Regions from separate parts of the Pseudoxanthomonas sp. UTMC 1351 genome, predicted to be linked through region 2. Evidence: riboswitches for the same ligand, from Rfam matches in the RefSeq annotation. Region 2 holds a riboswitch; each other region holds the start of a gene.
The links. Region 2 has a riboswitch for cobalamin ahead of btuB (TonB-dependent vitamin B12 receptor). Riboswitches for the same ligand answer to the same signal wherever they lie in the genome.
Positions count from the first base shown of each region.

Region 1 (6,707 bases), on a different contig from region 2:
TGCCGCGAGCGCCTTCGATCAGACGCAGCGTTGCCTCGCAGAGATCATCCAGATGCACGGGCTGAATAGGCTGTCTTCCACTGCCGGGCAGCGGGGTCAGTGGCAGCGCCGCCAAAAGCATGAACCAACGGCTGCTGGCGCCATTGGGTGCGAACACCAGCGAAGGCCGCAGCACCACGGAACTGATCGGCAGCGCCGCCAATGCAGCATCGGCGCGCCCCTTGGAAGAAAAGTATGCGAACGGCGATTGCGGATCCGCACCCAGCGCCGAGATCTGCACGATGCGGCGAACGCCCGCTGCAACGGCGGCTTCGAACAAGGCGACGGGTGCTTTCACATGCAGTGCATCGAAAGTTTGATTTCCTTGTTCGCGGAAGATGCCGACTGCATTGACCACCACGTCGATGCCTTTCAAACGCTGCCGCCAGGCTTCGGCCGTGGTCTGTCGTGCATAGTCGGCATGAACTGTCGGCAGGCCGTCAAAGCGTGCGGCGGTCGTCGCTTCAAGCTTGCCTTCGTTGCGCACGCCCAGGACCACCGCATGTCCCGCCTCCACCAGCCGCCGGACCAACGACCTGCCAATCAGCCCGCTGGCGCCGATCACCAGGATGCGCATCGGCTGTCTCCCATCGCGGGTTGGCGGACGGTGCTGCGGCGTGCGTGCATCTCGGGATCGTTGGCGAGCGTATTGTCCACGGCGGTTATCTCCTGGCTAAGCCATCGCCGGACCGGTGCGGCCAGCAGCGGCACCAACGCGACCAGCCACTGGATCTGGGGCGAGCCGGCGAAGCATAAGCACCGCCCTTCGCTGAACCATACCGCTGCCGGTTACACGATTCATCACGCCATGTCGGTTTTCTGGGCGTGTTGGTATGAACTTGCGACGGGCAGAAATCAGCCGGCACCGATGCTGGCGAGCAAAGCGGCCGCGACAGCCGCCATTGCCTACGTGGTGGACTACTACGTCGTTCCTCCGCGGCTGAATCCTGGCTTCGACCGGCATCTCTCGGCGCGCGGAATGCTGCTGACGTATACCGCCTTCGCCGCTGGGTTGTGGGCGGCAAGCCTGGCGCGGCAACGACGCGCTGGACGGTTCACCATGCATGGCGAAGCCTCCGTCCACGCGCCGACCAGGCGGCGCGGAATTCCAGCAGTGCCGGCAGAACGCACAGCAGCAGCGCCGGTGCCAGCACCCACATCCAAACCGCGGGCGAGAAAGGCGGCTGCCGCGCCGCGAGCGTCCACCCGCGCTGCCAGGCCGTCGACCACTCCGACCCCAACAGGATCCCGAAAGCGATGATGGGCGCCATATCCAAGATGCTGTGCACGTGCTGTTCGACCGGGGAAATGACGCGGCGACCAAAGGCCCGCCGTGTGTCTACATAACCGAACACCGCGTGCACGGTCACGAGCAACAGTTCGATCGACAGCAACAACAAGCTTGGCGTCAATGCCAACCACAGCACCAAACCGGAGCCGATGACGGCCAGTTGCAGCAGATGCATCCACGATTCCGCAAGTCCTGAGGTATGCGGAAGATCGGTGCGCCGATGACACAGGAAATCGGCCGCGCCAGCGAGCAGCCACAGCAGATAGCCGCCGTAAATCAGCATGGGTGGCGAAGCTTCGATCACCGCGTCGATCACGAAGCGATGGCGGCGTCTTCCAGTTCGAACGATGCCAACGGCGCCTCCGCCGGCCCGTTGAGCACCTTTCCACTGACCGCATCGAAGCGCGAGCCGTGGCAGGGACAGTCCCACGACTTTTCCGCGGTACTCCAGCGCACGGCGCAGCCCAGGTGCGTGCAGCGCGCGGAATAGGCATGCAGCACGCCATCGCCATCGCGATAGACCGCCACGCGGTGGAAGCCACGCCGAATCACCGCGCCACTGCCCAGCGCCAATTCATCCAGCCGCTGCTGGTCGCCCGGCGCGATCCAATCACGATACTGCAGCACCACGTTGGCGTTTTCGCGCATCCATTCGCCAGCGCTCTTCACGATCTTGCGGCGCGGGTCGTACAGCTCGGTCCAAGGACTTTCGCGGCCTTGAATCAAGTCGCTGATCAACAATCCCGCGATGGTGCCGTGGGTGATGCCATTGCCGGAATCGCCAGTGGCGACATACACATTGTCCATGCCTCCTGCGTCCCGTCCGATAAACGCCAGGCCGTCGGCAGGTTCGATGATCTGGCCTGACCAGGCATGGGTGAATTCGGCGACGGCGGGGAAGCGCTCGCGCGTCCATTCCTGCAGGCGGACGTAAGCGGTTGGGTCGTCTTCCTGGCCGGTCTTGTGGTCTTCACCGCCGACGATGACCATCACCTCATTCGGGTCATCGCCACGGTCGTGCACGCGCACGTAGTGATAAGGGTCGCCGTCATCCCATATCAACGCATCGGGCACGGCGCCTCGCGGCGCGCGCCCAGCCACCACGTAGGTTCGGTACGCCGCCTGCTTGGTATGCAGGGAAACCGTTTCATGGAAGGGCACATTGGTGGCGACTACAACGGCGGCCGCGGTCAACTGCCCGCCGGTACCCAGGCCTAGCGTTGGCGAAGCACCGCCATTCACTTCGGTGACATGAGCGCGATGGAACCGCACACCACCCGCTTGCGCAGTTTCCGCCAGCGTCAGCAAATAGCCGCCGATATCGACGCGAGCCTGGTCTTCGAATCGTAGGATCGGGCCGAAACCCGGCAGTTCCGGCAGTCCGTCTTCCAAATAGTCGACGCGTAAACCGGCGCGGCGCGCGGCGCGCAGTTCCTGCTGCAGCGGCTTGCAGCTGCCGTCATGCGAGAACAGATAACCGGGCACTCTCTGGAACCGGCAATCGCGCAGCGCCGATGCCGCGATGTCTTCGATCCAATCGATCGCCGCGACGTGACTGGCCGCCGCCAGCCGCGCACCGGCTTCGCTATGCCAACGTGCCAGTTGGTAGAAGCGATCGTCCAGTGCCGACGCCAAGTGCGCCGTCGTACGGAGTGTTTCGCCTTCGCCCAGCCCTTGGCGGTCTATCACCGTGACCTGTCTTTCTTCACGCGCCAGGCACACCGCGGTGCTCAGCCCGGCGATGCCCGCTCCGATAATCACCACGTCCTGTTGCCCCACGGGCGGTGTGTCCACAAAGTGCGCCTCCGTGAATCCAGTCAACGAACCCCAGACAGGAAGCGTGCGCGCCGTCGTCATCGTTGTTACCTCCCAGGCGAACGCCATCACTGTTTTCCGAAGGCGTGTGCTTATCGATGTGTTGGCAGCGCCACAGTGCGCAACGCGGCGTGGAAGAGAAGTGAATGCCGAAGACGGTGCTGGTCGCCACGGATGGCTACTGCGAAATTCGTTCTATGCAAATTCTTTCGTAGGAGCGGCGTCCCGCCGCTCCTACAAAAGGATGAACCAACACCAGCACATCAAGCGCTTGACGCCGGCGTGCAGGCGGCGTAGCTTGCGCCTGTCGAGGCTTCCATCTCTTCATCAGGATGTAGAGATGGAATTAAAAGGGAAGCCGGTGCGGGCCTGCAAGGTCCAATTCCGGCGCTGCCCCGCAGCGGTATTTGGAAACGAACTTCGCCAATTGCACTGGTCTTCGCGGATCGGGAAGCGGCGAACAGTAGGTCCGCGTTTCGCACCAGCGCAACGCGCCGTCCATGAGCCCGAAGACCTGCCCCGACCGGAGGATCCAACGATCTTCCGTTTGACCTGGAACTTCCGAGGGGAAGCACCGGGAACGCCCGCGTGCAACTGTCCGCTGGCGATTCCCTGTGCGTTGCCGAAGCGGTTCCGGTTCGCCCGCGGGGGCGAAGGTCGTTGCGCGGTGATTCGGTCAGCGCGCCGTTCCTTCGTTCCTCATCCGAAAAACGCATGAGGAAACGCACCATGACCCAAGTGACCACGCTCGGCTTTCCGCGCATCGGCGGCAAGCGAGAACTGAAACGCGCACTGGAAGCCTACTGGCAAGACGATACGCAAGACCAGGCACTGCTGGATACCGCGCGCCAGCTGCGGCAGCGCCACTGGAGCCTGCAGCAGCTGGCGGGCGCGGACACCGTGCCCTGCAACGATTTTTCGCTGTACGACCACGTGTTGGACACCGCGTTCCTGTTCGACGCCATTCCCGACGCCTATCGCGCATTGGCCGATGCCGATCCGTTGGCGGGCTATTTCGCGCTCGCACGCGGCAGGCAAAAGGACGGTGTCGATCTGCGGGCACTGGAGATGACCAAGTGGTTCGACACCAACTATCACTACCTGGTGCCGGAACTGCACGCGCAGCAGACCTTCCGCCTGCGCGGCGAAAAACCCATCGCCGAGTTCTTGGAAGCTGTTGCGCAAGGCCATCGCGCTCGACCGGTGCTGCTGGGTCCGGTGAGCTTTCTGCGGTTGTCCAAGACCGTGGATGGCAGCGATCCGCTGGCACTGCTGGACAGGCTGTTGCCCGTGTACGCCGAGCTGCTGGCCAAGTTGAAGCGCGCCGGTGCCGAGTGGGTGCAGATCGACGAGCCTTGCCTGGTGCTGGATCTGAGCGTCGCCGAGCAGGCCGCGTATCGCACGGCTTATGCGGCGCTGGCTGGTGTTGGGCGGCCGCAACTGCTGCTGGCCACCTACTTCGGCAAGCTGGCGGACAATCTCTCTCTGACCGCAACGCTTCCCGTCGACGGCCTGCACATCGACCTGGTGCGCGGCCTGGATCAGCTGGACGACGTATTGAAAGCGCTGCCAAAGGGACGCGTGCTGTCGGCGGGATTGGTCGACGGCCGCAATATCTGGCGCGCCAACCTGGAGAACGCGCTGATCCTGGCGAAGTACGCGCAAGGCCATGTCGGAGAAGATCGCCTGTGGCTGGCGCCTTCGTGCTCGTTGTTGCACGTCCCGATCGACGCCAGCGGCGAAACCGGGTTGGATGCCGAACTGCGCGACTGGCTCGCGTTCGCACGGCAGAAGCTGGAAGAACTACGTACACTTGCCGACGCTCTGGACGGTGTGGTGGGCGCTGACGCGGCGCTGGCGCTGGCGCGTGAACGCCAGGAACGGCGCCGGCGTTCGCCACGCGTACATCGCCCCGAGGTGGCGGCGCGCTTGGCCGGATTGGACCGCGATGCATCCCGGCGTGCATCGCCTCACGACGTACGCCGCGCGCGGCAGGACGCATGGTTGAAGTTGCCGGCTTATCCGACCACGACGATAGGCTCATTCCCGCAGACGCCGGAGATCCGGCAGGCGCGTGCGCAGAACAAAGCGGGAAAGCTGTCGGATGGGGACTATGACGCCTTCATTGCCACCGAAATCGCCCGCTGCATCCAGGTGCAAGAAGAGATCGGTCTGGACGTGCTGGTCCACGGCGAATTCGAACGCAATGACATGGTGGAATACTTCGGCGAGCAGCTCGATGGCTTCGCTTTCACCCGCAACGGCTGGGTGCAGAGCTACGGCTCGCGCTGCGTCAAGCCGCCGATCATCTACGGCGACGTGCAGCGCCCGGCTTCCATGACGGTGCGTTGGACGCAGCATGCACAATCGCTGACCAGCCGGCCGATGAAGGGCATGCTGACCGGTCCGGTGACCGTGCTGCAATGGTCATTCGTCCGCGACGATCAAGCGCGTGCCAACACCTGCCGGCAGATCGCGCTGGCATTGCGCGATGAAGTGAACGACCTGGAGGCCGCGGGTATCGGCGTCATCCAGATCGATGAACCGGCACTGCGTGAGGGCCTGCCGCTGCGGCGCGGAGATTGGTCCGCCTATCTGGCGTGGGCGGTGGAATGCTTCCGCATCACCGCGTCGGGCGTGGCCGACGGAACCCAGATCCACACGCATATGTGCTATTCGGAATTCAACGACATCATCGAAGCCGTGGCCGCGATGGACGCCGACGTCATCTCCATCGAGACCTCGCGCTCGCGCATGGAGTTGCTGGAGGCGTTCGTGAAATTCCGTTACCCGAACCAGATCGGTCCCGGCGTCTACGACATCCATTCGCCCAGGATTCCCGATGACGGCGAAATGCGCGCGCTGCTGCAGAAGGCCCGCGAAGTGCTGGCGCCGGAGCAGATATGGGTGAACCCCGATTGCGGCCTGAAAACCCGCGGCTGGCCGGAAACCGAAGCCGCGCTGGTGGCGATGGTATCGGCGGCCAAGGCAATGCGGGCCGCCTAGGCAAGCCAACCTTTCTGTGGGAGCGACGTAAGTCGCGACGGAAGCATCCGGATGCTTCCGTCGCGACTTACGTCGCTCCCACAAGGACATGCCTCTAGTCAGCCGGAGGCGATAGGACAAAAGAACATACAGCCATACACTCAAAACGCGTGATCGAAGCCGACCTCGCCTTCCACGCCCACCTGGTACGCGGACACGCGGCGTTCGAAGAAGTTGGTCAGCTCCTGCACGTCCTGCAGGTCCATGAAAGGGAATGGATTGGTCGCGCCGAAATGCTTGGCGAAGCCCAGCTGCGCCAGGCGCTGGTCGGCGCAGTACTCCAGGTACTGGCGCATGTCCTTCAACGACAGGCCGGCGACGCCGCCCGACAGTGTGTCTTCGGCGAAGGCGGTTTCGCATTCCACCGCTTCGGTCAGCATCTGCACCACCTGCGCCTTGAACTCGTCGTCCACCAGATCGGGCTCTTCCTCGCGCGCGGTGCGGATGACCTCGAAGGCGAACGCCATGTGGCAGCTTTCGTCGCGGAACACCCAGTTGGTGCCGCTCGCCAAACCAT
Region 1 is NZ_JAVGJT010000008.1:131,097-137,803, forward strand. It holds gene AB6O04_RS06545 (SDR family oxidoreductase) at 1-616, opposite strand, end outside; gene AB6O04_RS06550 (hypothetical protein) at 1,095-1,646, opposite strand; gene AB6O04_RS06555 (FAD-dependent oxidoreductase) at 1,643-3,214, opposite strand; cobalamin riboswitch at 3,439-3,682, shown strand; gene metE (5-methyltetrahydropteroyltriglutamate--homocysteine S-methyltransferase) at 3,875-6,151, shown strand; gene AB6O04_RS06565 (ribonucleotide-diphosphate reductase subunit beta) at 6,292-6,707, opposite strand, start outside.
Region 1: another riboswitch for cobalamin. It lies ahead of metE (5-methyltetrahydropteroyltriglutamate--homocysteine S-methyltransferase); the one in region 2 lies ahead of btuB (TonB-dependent vitamin B12 receptor).

Region 2 (6,707 bases):
GCGCGACGTGGAAATCCGCGACGTGCCCGGTTTCGAACCGCAAACGCCGATCCGCTGGGGCAACAACAACCCCGCCGGCGAGCGTCCGGCCGGCAACCAGGCACCGCGCAAGCATGCCCGCCGTCCGCACTCCGAAGCGCCGCGTCACGCGCACGCCGGTCCGAAGAAGCACAGCAGCGGCGCGCGCGACGGCGCCCGCAAGCCGGGCGGTTTTCGCCAGGGTCCCCGCGCCTAAGTAGCGTCGCCTTGCCGCCCCTTTCCGTTCGCGGGGAGGGATGAGCGAAGGGTTTGAATCATGCGGTCGTCGTCACGCACATACGCGGGGCGACGGCCGTTTCGCCATACGCCACCTACAATACGCACCATGGATATCTTCAAGGTCTTCACCATCGAAGCCGCGCACCGCCTGCCGAACGTCCCGGCCGGGCACAAATGCGCGCGCCTGCATGGGCATTCGTTCCGTATCGAACTGCACGTTTCCGGCGACCTGGATCCGCATACCGGCTGGGTAATGGATTTCGCCGACATCAAGGCGATCTTCAAGCCGATCTACGAGCGGCTGGATCATCATTACCTCAATGACATCGAGGGCCTGGAGAATCCCACCAGCGAGCGCATCGCGGTGTGGATCTGGGAACAATTGAAGCCGCAACTCCCGCTACTGAGCGAAGTGGTGGTGCATGAGACTTGCACTGCGGGTAGTCGTTACCGCGGTTGATGGCACTTCTTGTGGGTCGATCGCTTTTGTAGGAGCGGCGTCCCGCCGCGAGCTTTTTCCTGCCAGATCGCGGTAGAAGCAAAAGCTCGCGCCGAGACGGCGCTCCTACAAAATCCGACGCTCGCCCATGCCTCCCTCACCTTCCTTACCTTCGTAGTAGCGGCGTCCCGCCGCGAGTTCTTCGGGCAGATCGCGATAGAAGCAAAAGCTCGCGCCGAGACGGCGCTCCTACAAGGGCGTTGGCCGTTGCAAGCGCTTGATTCTGAATAGGAACCTACCGTTCGTCGGAAGACCGTACGCCTGTTGTTGCATTGCAACAAATGTCTGTATATGCTGCGACGCAACATAACGGCAAATCCTCTGGAGTACGCCATGTCTGCCCAATTCAACGACACTTTCAGCACCTTCACCCATCAGTTCGCCGCTGCCGCTGCGCGCGCCAACCGACTGGCGCTTGAGAACGCTGAAGCGATCTTCGGCGTGCAGCTGAAGACCTTCGAAAAGAACATCGACGCCACCACCGCTTACTTCAGCGAATTGGCCGAAACCCACGACCTGGAAGCCTACAAGACCCTGTGGCCGAAGGGCCTGCAGGTCGCCAAGGACAACACCGAGCGCCTCGTCGCTGCCGGCCAGGAAGTGTTTGGCGTAAGCCTGAAGACCGGCGAAGCGCTGGGTCAGCTGGCCAAGTCGCAGATCGAGACTGTGACCGACAGCGTCCAGGCTTCCGTGGCCAAGGCGACCAAGACCGCCAAGGCCAAGTAAGCAGGAGCGCCGCCCCGGCGGCGTCCCGAAGGTAGGAGCGGCGTCCCGCCGCGAGCTTTTCCCCTGCCAAATCGCAATACCCAGCTTCAGCAAACCTGTTTAACGCACGGCTCCCCTCCCTCCGTGCGGCCGACCCGGCAGCCCCCACGCTGCCGGGTTTTTTATTGGGTGAAAAAAGATTCGTGGGTGTTGCAGCGACTTTCCCTTCTCCCACTGGGAGAAGGTGCCCGGAGGGCGGATGAGGGAATGGCAGTGACTCGCTAGTGGCGTTCGCTACAAACGGATACCTCATTCCCTCATCCGTCGCTGCGCGCCACCTCGCTTCGCGCCCCGGCCCTGCGTAGCACGCAGGGCATTCAGGCATGCACGACCCTATGGGTCGTAAGCCGCATGCCTTTATCCCAGAGGGAGAAGGGAAGCACTCCTCCCAGCATCCATACCATGCGCACAGCGCACGCTACATAACCGGTGCCAGGTACTGCGCCAGCACGCGTGAATCCGCCGCGCGCGCGTACGGAAGACGACCCCAGCACGGCACCGGCATTCGCGCTTTCAACAAGGCGAAGTTTTCGTCGCGGCGCTCCATTTGCGGGTCTATCTCGTTCGCGATCCAACCCACCAGCTTTGCGCCATCCGCCTGCACCGCGCGCGCGGTGAGCCGCGCGTGGTTGAGGCAGCCCAGGCGCATGCCGACCACCAACACCACCGGCAACCCCAGTGCCTCAACCAAATGCCTTTGGTCCAGCGTCGCGGTCAGCGGTGCCGCCCAGCCGCCGACGCCTTCCACAACGATCACGTCGGCCCGCGCACGCAGCCGTTCGAAGGCGGCGATGATCGGCTCCAGCGCGATCTCCACACCCGCTTCGCGCGCGGCGATCTCCGGTGCCAGCGGTTGCGGTAAGGCGTAAGGGTTCAGGTCGCCGTACGCCGGTATGGGATCGCTGGCGGACTGCAAGGCCAAGGCATCTTCGTTGCGCCAACCGTCCGTGGTCGCATCGCAACCGCTGGCGACGGGCTTCATGCCTACGGCGCGTAGCCCTTGGGCACGCATGGCGTGCAGCAAAGCAGTGCTCGCCATGGTTTTGCCCGCACCGGTGTCGGTGCCGGTGACGAAGACGCTATTCACTTTTCACCTTGCTGCGGGCAAAACCGTGCGTCCAGGGCTGCTTGCGTCCGTATTCCCACCATTACTGCGTTGTTCTTCCTATGCATCTGGTCATGATAAGACCGCGCACCGCCGGGCCATCCATAAAGGGCTAAAATCAAGCAATGTCATTCGCCAACCAGACTTTGACCGGCAGCAAGCCGGAACAGTACGCGCAGCTGCTAGCCCAGGCGCGCGCGCTGGTGGCCGGTGAAACCGACCGCATCGCCAACGCCGCCAATCTGTCGGCGCTGGCGTATCACTCGCTGCCGGATCTGAACTGGGTGGGGTTCTACTTCTACGACGGCAACGAGCTGGTGGTCGGTCCCTTCCAGGGATTGCCGGCCTGCGTGCGCATTGCCTTGGACAAGGGCGTCTGCGGTGCCGCCGCGCGTGCCCGCCAGACCCAACGTGTGGAAGACGTCGATGCCTTTCCCGGCCACATTGCCTGCGATGCGGCGTCGCGTTCGGAACTGGTGGTGCCGCTGGTGAAGGACGATCGCCTGATCGGCGTGTTCGATCTGGACAGTCCGCGCGTTGGGCGCTTCGACGAAGACGACCAGCGGGGCCTGGAAGCTATCGCCCAGGCATTTCTGGAATCGCTGACATGACCGTCAAGCTGCGCAATATCGGTCCTAAATCCGCCGCGTGGCTGCGACAGGTGGGCCTGCGAACCGGCGAAGATTTGGCCGCAGTGGGATCGGTGGAAGCCTTCATGCGCGTCAAGCGCGCCGGCTTTCGCCCCAGCCTCAATCTGCTGTACGCGCTGGAAGGCGCGCTGTTGGATTGCCATTGGCAGCAGTTGCCGGAAAACCGCCGCAGCGAGTTGCTGGTGGCCTACGACGCAGCCGCTGCGCTGCTGCCGCCCCCCCGTGGACGGCCCGCTGCCGCGCCGGTGACCACGACGCAGGGCTCTCATGATGACGAAGGCGCCGCGCCGTCCTTCGACATGTTCGATTCTCCCAGCGGCGGTAGCGACAGCGACGACTGAGCCAAGATATTACGTTGGCTGTCAGCCTGTCATAGCGGCAGTGTCGGCATGACCATCCTGTGGGAGGAGTTCATCCGCGCCTTTGTAGAGCCAAGCACGCTGAGCCGGGCAGGTTGTTTCCCGCATGGGCGCGTCTGCGCCTATAATCGCGGCGCTTCAAGGTGACCTGCTGGCGGATCTCGCCATCGGGTTGAAACGGGAAGCCGGTGAAGCCTTATAGATGCGGCACTCGCAAGAGTGCCCTCCATTTTCCCTCCCTTGCGCAGCGGGGGAGGGCAAGGGTGGGGGGAAAAACCGATTCGGCAATTTCAAGCCGAATTCGTTCCAAATCAACAAAGGCAATTCCGGCGCTGCCCCCGCAACGGTAAGCGAACCGTACCAAGGCAACCGCCACTGTGCGACGCACGGGAAGGCGCCAAGGTCGAGCGCGTCAGCGCTCATTCGCGAGCCCGGAGACCGGCCTTGGAGCTCACTGGTTGCGATGCGGAGGGCGTCGCGGCGTGCCGTGCGCCGCGTGCGCGCCGTTCGCTTCGTTTCCCTTTGTGCTGCAACTCCACGTTCCGCTATGCGCTTGTGCGCGATGGAGTTGATTCATGCCGTTCCGGTTTCCGGCTTTCCGTACCCTTTCTCTGGCCGTCGCGCTGGGCCTTCCCGCTGTTGCGGCTGCGCAAAGCGGCGACAGCACTACCGACCTGGACGAAGTGATCGTCACCGGCACGCGCACCGAAGTCTCGGTGAAAGACAGTCTGGTGCCGGCCCAGGTGATCGGCCGTGCCGAGATCGAGCGCAGCCAGGCACGATCGCTGTCGGAACTGCTGCGCGGCCGCGCCGGTATCGGCTTCTCCAATCAGGGCGGTCTGGGCAAGATCACCACGCTCAATCTGCGCGGTACCGAATCCGACCATGTGCTGGTGCTGATCGACGGCGTCCGTGTGGGCTCCGCCACCGCCGGCCTGCCCGCGTTGCAGGACCTGCCGATCGACCAGATCGAACGCGTGGAAATCGTGCGCGGCCCGCGCTCGAGCTTGTATGGATCGGAAGCCATCGGCGGTGTGATCCAGATCTTCACCCGTCGTGGCGGCAAGGGCTTGTCGCGCAGCTTCCGCGTTGGCGGCGGCAGCAACAACCTGCGCGAAGCCAGCGGCGGTTTCAGCTATGGCGGCGAACGCGCCTGGTTGGGCGCCAATGCGGCTTATCAGAAGACCGACGGCATCAACGCCTGCCGCGGTTCCGGAACGCTCTTCAAGGGCTGCTTCACTGACGAACCCGACCGCGATGGTTACCGCAACGTTTCGTTGAACGTCCGCGGCGGCGTGCGCTTCGATGAGGCATGGACCTTGGAAGGCAGCTTCCTCAACGCTGACGGCGAGAACGAGTACGACGGCAGCTTCGTCAATCGTTCGGAAACCCTGCAGCAAGTGATCGGCGGCAAGTTGCGCTACGCGCCTTCGGACAAGTTGAACGTGGTGCTGTCGGTGGGCCGCAACAAGGATCACTCGGACGACTATCTGGACGAACTGTTCATGGGCGTCTTCCAAACACGCCGCGACATGGCGTCGTTGCAGGCCGACTTCGGTCTGGCGGAAGGGCAATTGCTGACTGCCGGGCTGGACTGGCAGGACGACGTGGTGAAGAGCGACACCGAATTCACGGGCACCAGCCGCGACAACAAGGCCGGCTTCGTCGAGTATCAGGGCACATTTGGCAAGCACCAACTACAGGCCAGCCTGCGCCAGGACGACAACGAACAGTTTGGCGATCATGCCACCGGCAGCCTGGGTTATGGCTTGTCGCTGGGCAAGGGCCTGAAGTTGACCGCCAGCTACGGGACCGGCTTCAAGGCGCCGACGATCAATGATCTGTACTACCCGTTCTTCGGCAATCCTGACCTGAAGCCGGAATCGTCCAAGAGCTTGAACGTAGGCGTCGCGCAGTACGCGGATAGCTGGAACTGGACGTTCAACGTGTTCGAGAACCGCGTGGACGATCTGGTGTCCTACGACTCCAGCATCTTCCTGCCGAACAACATCGACAAGGCACGCATCCGCGGTGCCGAATTCACCTTCGATACGCAGATCGCCGGCTTCGAAATCTCCGCCCAGCTGAGCCACGTGGATCCACGCAACCGTACGCGCACCACGCCCACCGGCACGGATAACCTCAACTACGACAACCTGCTGGCTCGCCGCGCGCGCAACAGCGGGCGCATCGATATTGATCGCCGCTTCGGTGATTTCCGCATCGGCACCACCTTCGCCGGCGCCAGCCACCGCTACGACGATGCCGCCAACCAGATGCGCCTGGCGGGCTACGGCACGCTCGACTTGCGGGTGGAGTACGCGATCAACGATGAGTGGACGTTGCAGGCGCGCGCCAACAATGTGTTCGACCGCGAATACGAAACCGTCGCCTGGTACTACCAGCGCGGCCGCGAGTATGGGTTGAGCCTGAGGTATCAGGCGCAGGATTGACGGCGGTTTTTGACGGTAGATAACTCTGTAGGAGCGCCGTCTCGGCGCGAGCTCTTCGCTTTGATCGCGATCTGATGAGAAGAGCTCGCGGCGGGACGCCGCTCCTACAAAAGCGACGAACCACACAAGGGCGGACGATCTTGTGGGAGCGACGTGAGTCGCGACCGGAAACATCAACGTCGCGACCCACCGGTGGTGGCATGCCACCACCACTTCCACAAGGAATTAGTCCGCTCTACAACACATCGAACAACGAGCCCTGCTCCACCACTTCTTCGCGCTCGCGGAATCCCGACAGTCCCACACCTACCAAGCGATAAAGCGTGTCCGGCGCTAGATCCACCCGGTCACGCAACGACAACGCAATGGCAGTGAACTCCTCAACCGAGGCGGGTGGAACGTCAGGCGTGAAGCTACGGGTGAGAAGGCGGAAATGCGCGGTCTTCAACTTAAGCACCACGGTATGGCCTACGCGTTCGGTCTTGCGCGTGGCTTCCCAGGTTTTTCCCGCCAGTTGTCGAATCGCCTCATCCAACTCGCCGATCGGCAGGTCGCGTGCGAACGTGTCTTCGGAGGAAATCGACTGCACCGGTTGATTAGGTTCCACGGGCCGCTCAT
Region 2 is NZ_JAVGJT010000014.1:126,323-133,029, reverse strand. It holds partial or broken gene AB6O04_RS11695 (DEAD/DEAH box helicase) at 1-169, shown strand, start outside; gene queD (6-carboxytetrahydropterin synthase QueD) at 365-718, shown strand; gene AB6O04_RS11685 (phasin family protein) at 1,091-1,483, shown strand; gene bioD (dethiobiotin synthase) at 1,941-2,609, opposite strand; gene AB6O04_RS11675 (GAF domain-containing protein) at 2,753-3,238, shown strand; gene AB6O04_RS11670 (TfoX/Sxy family protein) at 3,235-3,618, shown strand; cobalamin riboswitch at 3,761-4,098, shown strand; gene btuB (TonB-dependent vitamin B12 receptor) at 4,212-6,089, shown strand; gene dinB (DNA polymerase IV) at 6,325-6,707, opposite strand, start outside.

Region 3 (6,707 bases), on a different contig from region 2:
TTCCAACTAGCGTGCGCCAGTCAACGCACGTAACGATCACGAACATGACGGGTAATGAACGTACTCAAGCCTTTCCCCGCGGCCGCCAAGCGTTTCATCTTGGCCACGTTGGCGGTGCCGGCACTCGCGTTGCTGTACTCGTAAACTCGATCTGAGTCGCGGAACTTCACGAATATGGATGTCGGCGTGGTCCGATAAGCCTCCACGCCGGTGTCGTCTCCCTCGTGACGGTACCGCTTCATCACAACCTCCGAGACATTCAACTCATTGGCAGGCCTCGCACGCTTCCGGATTCTCCAGCGAACAGGCGATGGCTTCCGACGGGGTGTATTCCGGCGGCGGCGCTACCGCCGAGGCTTGGCCCACCGTGGTCTTGGCGATCTTGGTGGCCGGACGCGAGCGCAGGTAGTACGTGGTCTTGATGCCTTTCTTCCACGCGTACATGTACATGGACGACATCGCGCCGATGTTCGGGCTTTCCATGAAAAGATTCAGTGATGCCGACTGATCGATAAAGGCGCCGCGGTCGGCGGCCATGTCGATCAGCGAGCGCATGGGGACTTCCCAGGTGGTCCGATAGATATGGCGCAACGCTTCCGGGATCTGCGCGATGCCTTGAATGGAACCTTCGGCCTGTTTGATGGCATCGCGGACTTCCGGTGTCCACTGGCCCAGCTTCTTCAGTTCTTCCACCAGGTAGCGGTTGATCTGCAGGAAATCGCCGGACAGGGTTTCGCGCTTGAACAGGTTGCTGACCTGCGGCTCCACGCATTCGTAGCAGCCCGCGATCGACGCGATGGTGGCGGTCGGCGCAATGGCGATCAGCAAGGAATTGCGCAGGCCATGTTGTTTGATCCGCTCACGCAACGCGTCCCAGCGCTCCTGGTTTTCCGGCTTCACGCCCCAGGCATCGAACTGCAGTTCGCCATCGACCGCACGCGTATCGCCGAAGGACGGGTGCTTGCCGCGTTCCTGCGCCAGCTCCACCGAGGTTTCCAGTGCATGCAAGTAAATGGTCTCGGCGATCTTCGCCGACAACGCGCGCGCTTCATCGCTGTCGAAAGACAGCCGCAGCTTGAAGAACACATCCTGCAATCCCATCACGCCCAAACCGACCGGGCGCCAGCGCAGATTGCCGCGGCGCGCGGATTCGATGGGGTAGAAATTCAGATCGATCACGCGATCCAACTGGCGAACCGCCAAGCGAACGGTTTCGGCCAGCTTGTCGAAATCGAAATAGCCACGGCCACTGTCCGCATCGCTGTCGAAATGCCGGCCAAGATTGATGGAACCCAGATTGCAGACCGCCGTCTCTTCGGCCGAGGTCACTTCCAGGATTTCGGTGCACAGGTTGGACAGATGGATCACGTTGCCGGCGCGCAGCGTCTGGTTGCTGGCGCGGTTGCACTTGTCCTTGAACGTCATCCAGCCGTTGCCGGTTTGCGCCAGCGTGCGCATCATCCGGCCGTAGAGCTCGCGCGCCTTGATCGACTTGACCGCCTTGCCCTGGGCTTCGGCTTGTTCGTAGGCGCGCTCGAATGCGTCGCCATACAGATCGGTGAACTCCGGCACCACGCGCGGATCGAACAGCGACCAGTCGGCGTCGGCTTCCACTCGTTTCATGAACAGGTCCGGCACCCAATTGGCCAGATTGAGGTTGTGAGTGCGGCGCGCTTCGTCGCCGGTGTTCTCACGCAGCTCCAGGAACTCTTCGACATCGGCGTGCCAGGGTTCCAGGTACACGCAGGCCGCACCCTTGCGCTTGCCGCCCTGGTTCACCGCCGCCACCGAGGAATCCAGCGTCTTCAGCCACGGCACGATGCCGTTGGAATGGCCGTTAGTGGATTTGATCAGCGAGCCGCGCGAACGCACCCGCGTATAGCTGACGCCGATGCCGCCGCTGAACTTCGACAGCTGCGCGATGTCGCCGTACTTCTGATAGATGGATTCCAGCGAGTCCTGCGGCGAATCCAGCAGGAAGCAACTCGACAGTTGCTCGTGCGTGGTGCCGGAGTTGAATAGCGTCGGCGAACTGGGCAAGTAGTCCAGGTTGCCCATGCGCCGATACAACGCCAGAGCCTCGGGTACGTCTTCGCTCAAGGCGCAGGCGATGCGCAGGAAGAACTGCTGCGGCGTCTCGATGACCTTGCGTGTGTGCGGGTGGCGCAACAGGTAGCGGTCGTACAGCGTACGCAGCCCGAAGTAATCGAACTGCAGATCTAGCGATGCGTCCAGCGCATCGTTGAGCTTGCGTGCATTGGTCTGCACGAATCCGAGCAGGCGCTCGTTGATCAGTCCGACCTCATGGCCGCGCGTGATCGACTGCGAGAACGCATGGATTTCCTGTCCCGTCACTTCCTTGGTGATGTAGCCCGCCAGCAGGCGCGCGGCCAGGCGGCTGTATTCGGGTTCCTCGGCGGTCAGCAGCGCGGCGGTACGGATGGACAACTCGTCCAGTTCGCGCGTGCTGGCGCCGTCGTACAGACCGGAAATGGTGCGCGTGGCGACGCGCATCGGGTCGATGGCGTGCAGCCCTTCGCAGTTGCGCTGCACCGCGCGGACGATCTTGTTCAAGTCCACCGGTTCGCGGCTGCCGTTGCGCTTGGTCACGCTCATCGCGGTAGCGGTGGGCGGCGGCGTCAGCAGGAATGTACTGTTGACGGCGTCATTATTGGCGGACGGGTGTTCGCCAGCGGCGACCGCCACGGTGGCCGCATCGGTCTGGGACAGGGTCTGATTCACGGGTTTTCCTCCATGCGATGCACGCAGCGGCCCGTCCCTCGCAGGCAGCGCAGGGCCGGTGGATCAGCAGGATGGGAAAGCGGCGTCGCAAGGTCAGCGACAGCGGAGATTCCGCAGCTGGCCTGCTTCACCAGCCATCTCCCCCCGGAGATTCCGCGGCCGGCACCGCGCGGTGTGCTTCGCGCGGCTGTCGGCAGGTCTTCGGACTCGTGGACGCGGAAAGCCTCTGCTTTCCTCCTAGCCCGCCGCTTCCCAAGGTCCGTGCCTCAGTGCCAATGGCGAGTTCGTTTCCACATACCGCTGCGGGGCAGTGCCGGAATTGGCTCTTTCAGAGCCGTACCGGCTTCCCTTTTCATCCAGCGGTGTGGCCGCTGGAACCGACGGGCACAACATAGTGGGGTGTCACCTATCAGTCAACACCAAATGTAGTGTGGAACCTATGTGTTGTTGGCTGTGGTGGTTTCACGGGTGAGTTGCCGCCTAGACGACGCGTGTCATAACCCGAAATAAGAAGCCAAAGGGCTCGCGGCGGGACGCCGCTTCGCGCCCTGATAGTCGCGCAGTGAACACGATCAAGAACGCGCCGCAGCGCGTCCGGATGGCGAACGGCGGGCTTCGATCGCTCTTCGTTCTTATCGCGATCTGACGGGAAGAGCTCGCGGCGGGACGCCGCTCCTACAAAGGCAAATGCCCTTTCCCTTGATCCTGTAGGAGCGCCGTCTCGGCGCGAGCTCTTCGCTTTTGTCGCGATCTGACGGAAAAGCTCGCGACGGGACGCCGCTCCTACAGGTATGAGGCGGATGGATCACGATCAACCGGTCAAAACGTCGCACCCACCGCGAAAACTAACCCGAAGTCAGCACATACCCCGTGCCACGCACCGCGCGCAGGGGGAAATCCTCCCCCGATAACTTGCTGGCCTTCTGACGCAGGCGGTGGACAATCACTTCCAACCGGTGCGGATCGAAGTCGTAGATGTTGTGGGTGAAGCGGGCGATGAGCTCTTCCCTGGATATAACGTTACCCGGGCGGGCAATAAGCGGCTCGATCAGGATGCGTTCGTTGCCGGTGATGTGGATCCGCGCGCCGCCGGGCGATATCAATGCCCAGCCTTCCGGATCCAGGCGCCATGCCCGTGCGGACTCGACCGCGGCCTGCGGCGCATGGGAAGCCATCTGCCTTCGCAGCACACTGCGAAGCGTGGCCGCCAGCAGTTCCATGTCGACCGGCTTGAGCAAATAAGCATCCGCACCGTCGTCCAGTCCTTGAACGTACTGCGCCTTGGTGTGCCCGCCGCCAGTCAGCACCACGATGCCCGCATCGGTCGCTTCGCGCAGATTCCGGCTCAGCGTGAAGCCGCTTTCGTCGGGCAAGCCGATGTCCACCAGGAACAGTGAAAAGCGCTGGGTAAGGACAGCGCGATACGTCTCCTTGGCGCTTCCCACGCCCACCACGTTCCTGAAGCCGCAATCGCGCAACCCAGGAATCAGGATCTGGTCCCGCATCTCTTCGTGGTCTTCGACCACCAGGATGCTCTGCTGGTGAACCGTTGCGTTGTCTTCCCGTTGCGTTCGCCGCGCCTGGCCGAACCGCGGGGCTGCGCCATCGCCTTTGTCGCGCACATGACCTCTGATGAGGCCGTGCGTTCCGCTGCCGCACGTGTCCTGCAATTTGACCCTTCTCAAAACACTTTCCCCTGTGGATCGATACGTACGCACGTGTCGAATCGCCCGCCTCTCGTTTCTCTTCCGAGTAAACGCGAATACATGAATGAGAGTCTTCCGAGATTTTCTGAGCGTGTAATCCCAACTACTGGTTGTTAGCTTGTGGTGAAAGAGATGTAAGCACAAGGGGAAAGCCGTGTGCTTGCCCTCTCGGATTTCAAGAATCCTACCGCCGTCTCAAAGTTGAAGCGCGATGACTCGCGGCGGGGCTCTGCGTGTTCAACAAAGTCAAAAAGCCAGGATGGGCAGCTGAATGAAGCAGGCAATCAACACGAGTAGCACGTCGAATTCACGCGCGACGTTCAGCTGCGTGAATTCCCGAAACATACTCGCCAATCTACCTGGCTTTCTATTGTGTTTGACGCTGTGGCTGCTCTGGGCGCCCGCGGCTTTCGCGCAGACCTCGGTCGACAACGTGGCCCGCATCGCCAATCCATCGGGCGTGCCATGTACCGATGCGGCCACCAACCCGAACTGCGAACGCACCGACAATGCGGTCGTCACAGTCACGCCGCTGCCGACCATCACCACATCCAAAGTAGCGGACCCGGTTACCGACGCTACGGTTAACCCGGGCGACACCATTACTTACACAGTAAGCACGGTCGTAGCGGATGGTTCCACCACTGCTGATTTCCAACTGACGGACACGATAAGCACAGGCCTGGCATTCGGAACGATCGTTTCGCAAGCCCCGGCGTTCGCCGGCAGTTGCGCTGTCTCGGGACAAACGCTGACCTGTGCGTTGCCGTCCGACACGCCAGCAGGCACCTATGACGTCAGCTACACCGTTGCCGTTGCTGCCGGCGCTACCGGCACGGTAAGTAACCAAGTGGTGATTGCCGGTGGCGGCGATCCAGACCCCGTCTGCAATCCATGCAATACCCAGCACCCCATTGCGCCAGCGGTCGTTACGCGCGCGAAGACCAGTAATCCCGCGTCCGGCGCATCGGTGGAAGTCGGCGACGCCATCACCTACACACTGGCGCTCACCGTGGCCGGCTCGGCCACCACCCAGGTGGAGCAGCTGCAAGACACGCTGGGATCGGGTCTGACTTTCGGTTCCATTACTAGCCAAGCGCCGGAATTCGGTAGCAGCTGCGCCGTCGCCGGCCAGGCGTTGACCTGTTCTCTGCCCACCGGAGCGCTGCCAGGCACCTATAACGTGGTGTACACGGCCACCGTAGCCGCCGGTGCGAACGGTTCGGTGAGCAATACACTGAACGACTGCGCCGCGGTGGGTACGCCGTGCGGCACCAGCCATCTGATTTCGTCGGTGACGGTGGCCAAGTCGGCGAGTCCCGCCACGGGCGCATCGGTGGAGGTCGGCGACACCATTACCTATACGCTGACTTACACCGTCGCCGGCGGCAATTCCAAAGAAGTGAAGACGGCGAACGACCAACTCGGCGCCGGCCTGACCTTCGGCGCGTTGGGCACCATCAGCCATCCCAACCTGTTGAGCTGCACCGGCAGTTCGCCAATGGCGTGCACGCTGGAAGCGGACGCACCGGAAGGCACCTACACCGTTCAGTACACGGCAACGGTCGATAGCAGCGCCGCCAGCAGCGTTTCCAACACGGTGAGCGGCGTGACCTGCACAACGCCGAGCGGCTGCACCACCACACATCCTCTGTCTGCGGTCAGTGTCGCCAAGTCGGCCAACCCGGCCAACGGCGCATCGGTGGAAGTGGGCGACACCATCACGTACACACTGACTTACAACGTGACCGGAGGCGCATCGCCGGAAGCCAAGACCGCCAACGACCAACTGGGCACCGGTTTGACCTTCGGCGCGTTGGGCACCATCAGCCATCCCAACCTGTTGAGCTGCACCGGCAGTTCGCCAATGGCCTGCACGCTGGAAGCGGGCGCACCGGACGGCAATTACACCGTCCAGTACACGGCAACGGTCGATAGCAGCGCCGCCAGCAGCGTTTCCAACACGGTGAGCGGCGTGACCTGCACAACGCCGAGCGGCTGTACCACCACACATCCTCTGTCCGCGGTCACTGTCGCCAAGTCGGCCAACCCGGCCAACGGCGCATCGGTGGAAGTGGGCGACACCATCACGTACACACTGACTTACAACGTGACCGGTGGCCCGTCACCGGAGCCCAAGATCGCCACGGATCAACTGGGCACGGGACTGACCTTCGGTGCTGTCGGTTCGATCAGCGATACCGGTCGCCTCAGCTGCACCAGTACCTCGCCCATGACGTGCACGCTGGCAGCGAACAC
Region 3 is NZ_JAVGJT010000008.1:138,627-145,333, forward strand. It holds gene AB6O04_RS06570 (hypothetical protein) at 21-242, opposite strand; gene AB6O04_RS06575 (ribonucleoside-diphosphate reductase subunit alpha) at 265-2,616, opposite strand; cobalamin riboswitch at 2,917-3,139, opposite strand; gene AB6O04_RS06580 (response regulator transcription factor) at 3,588-4,364, opposite strand; gene AB6O04_RS06585 (isopeptide-forming domain-containing fimbrial protein) at 4,777-6,707, shown strand, end outside.
Region 3: another riboswitch for cobalamin. It lies ahead of AB6O04_RS06575 (ribonucleoside-diphosphate reductase subunit alpha); the one in region 2 lies ahead of btuB (TonB-dependent vitamin B12 receptor).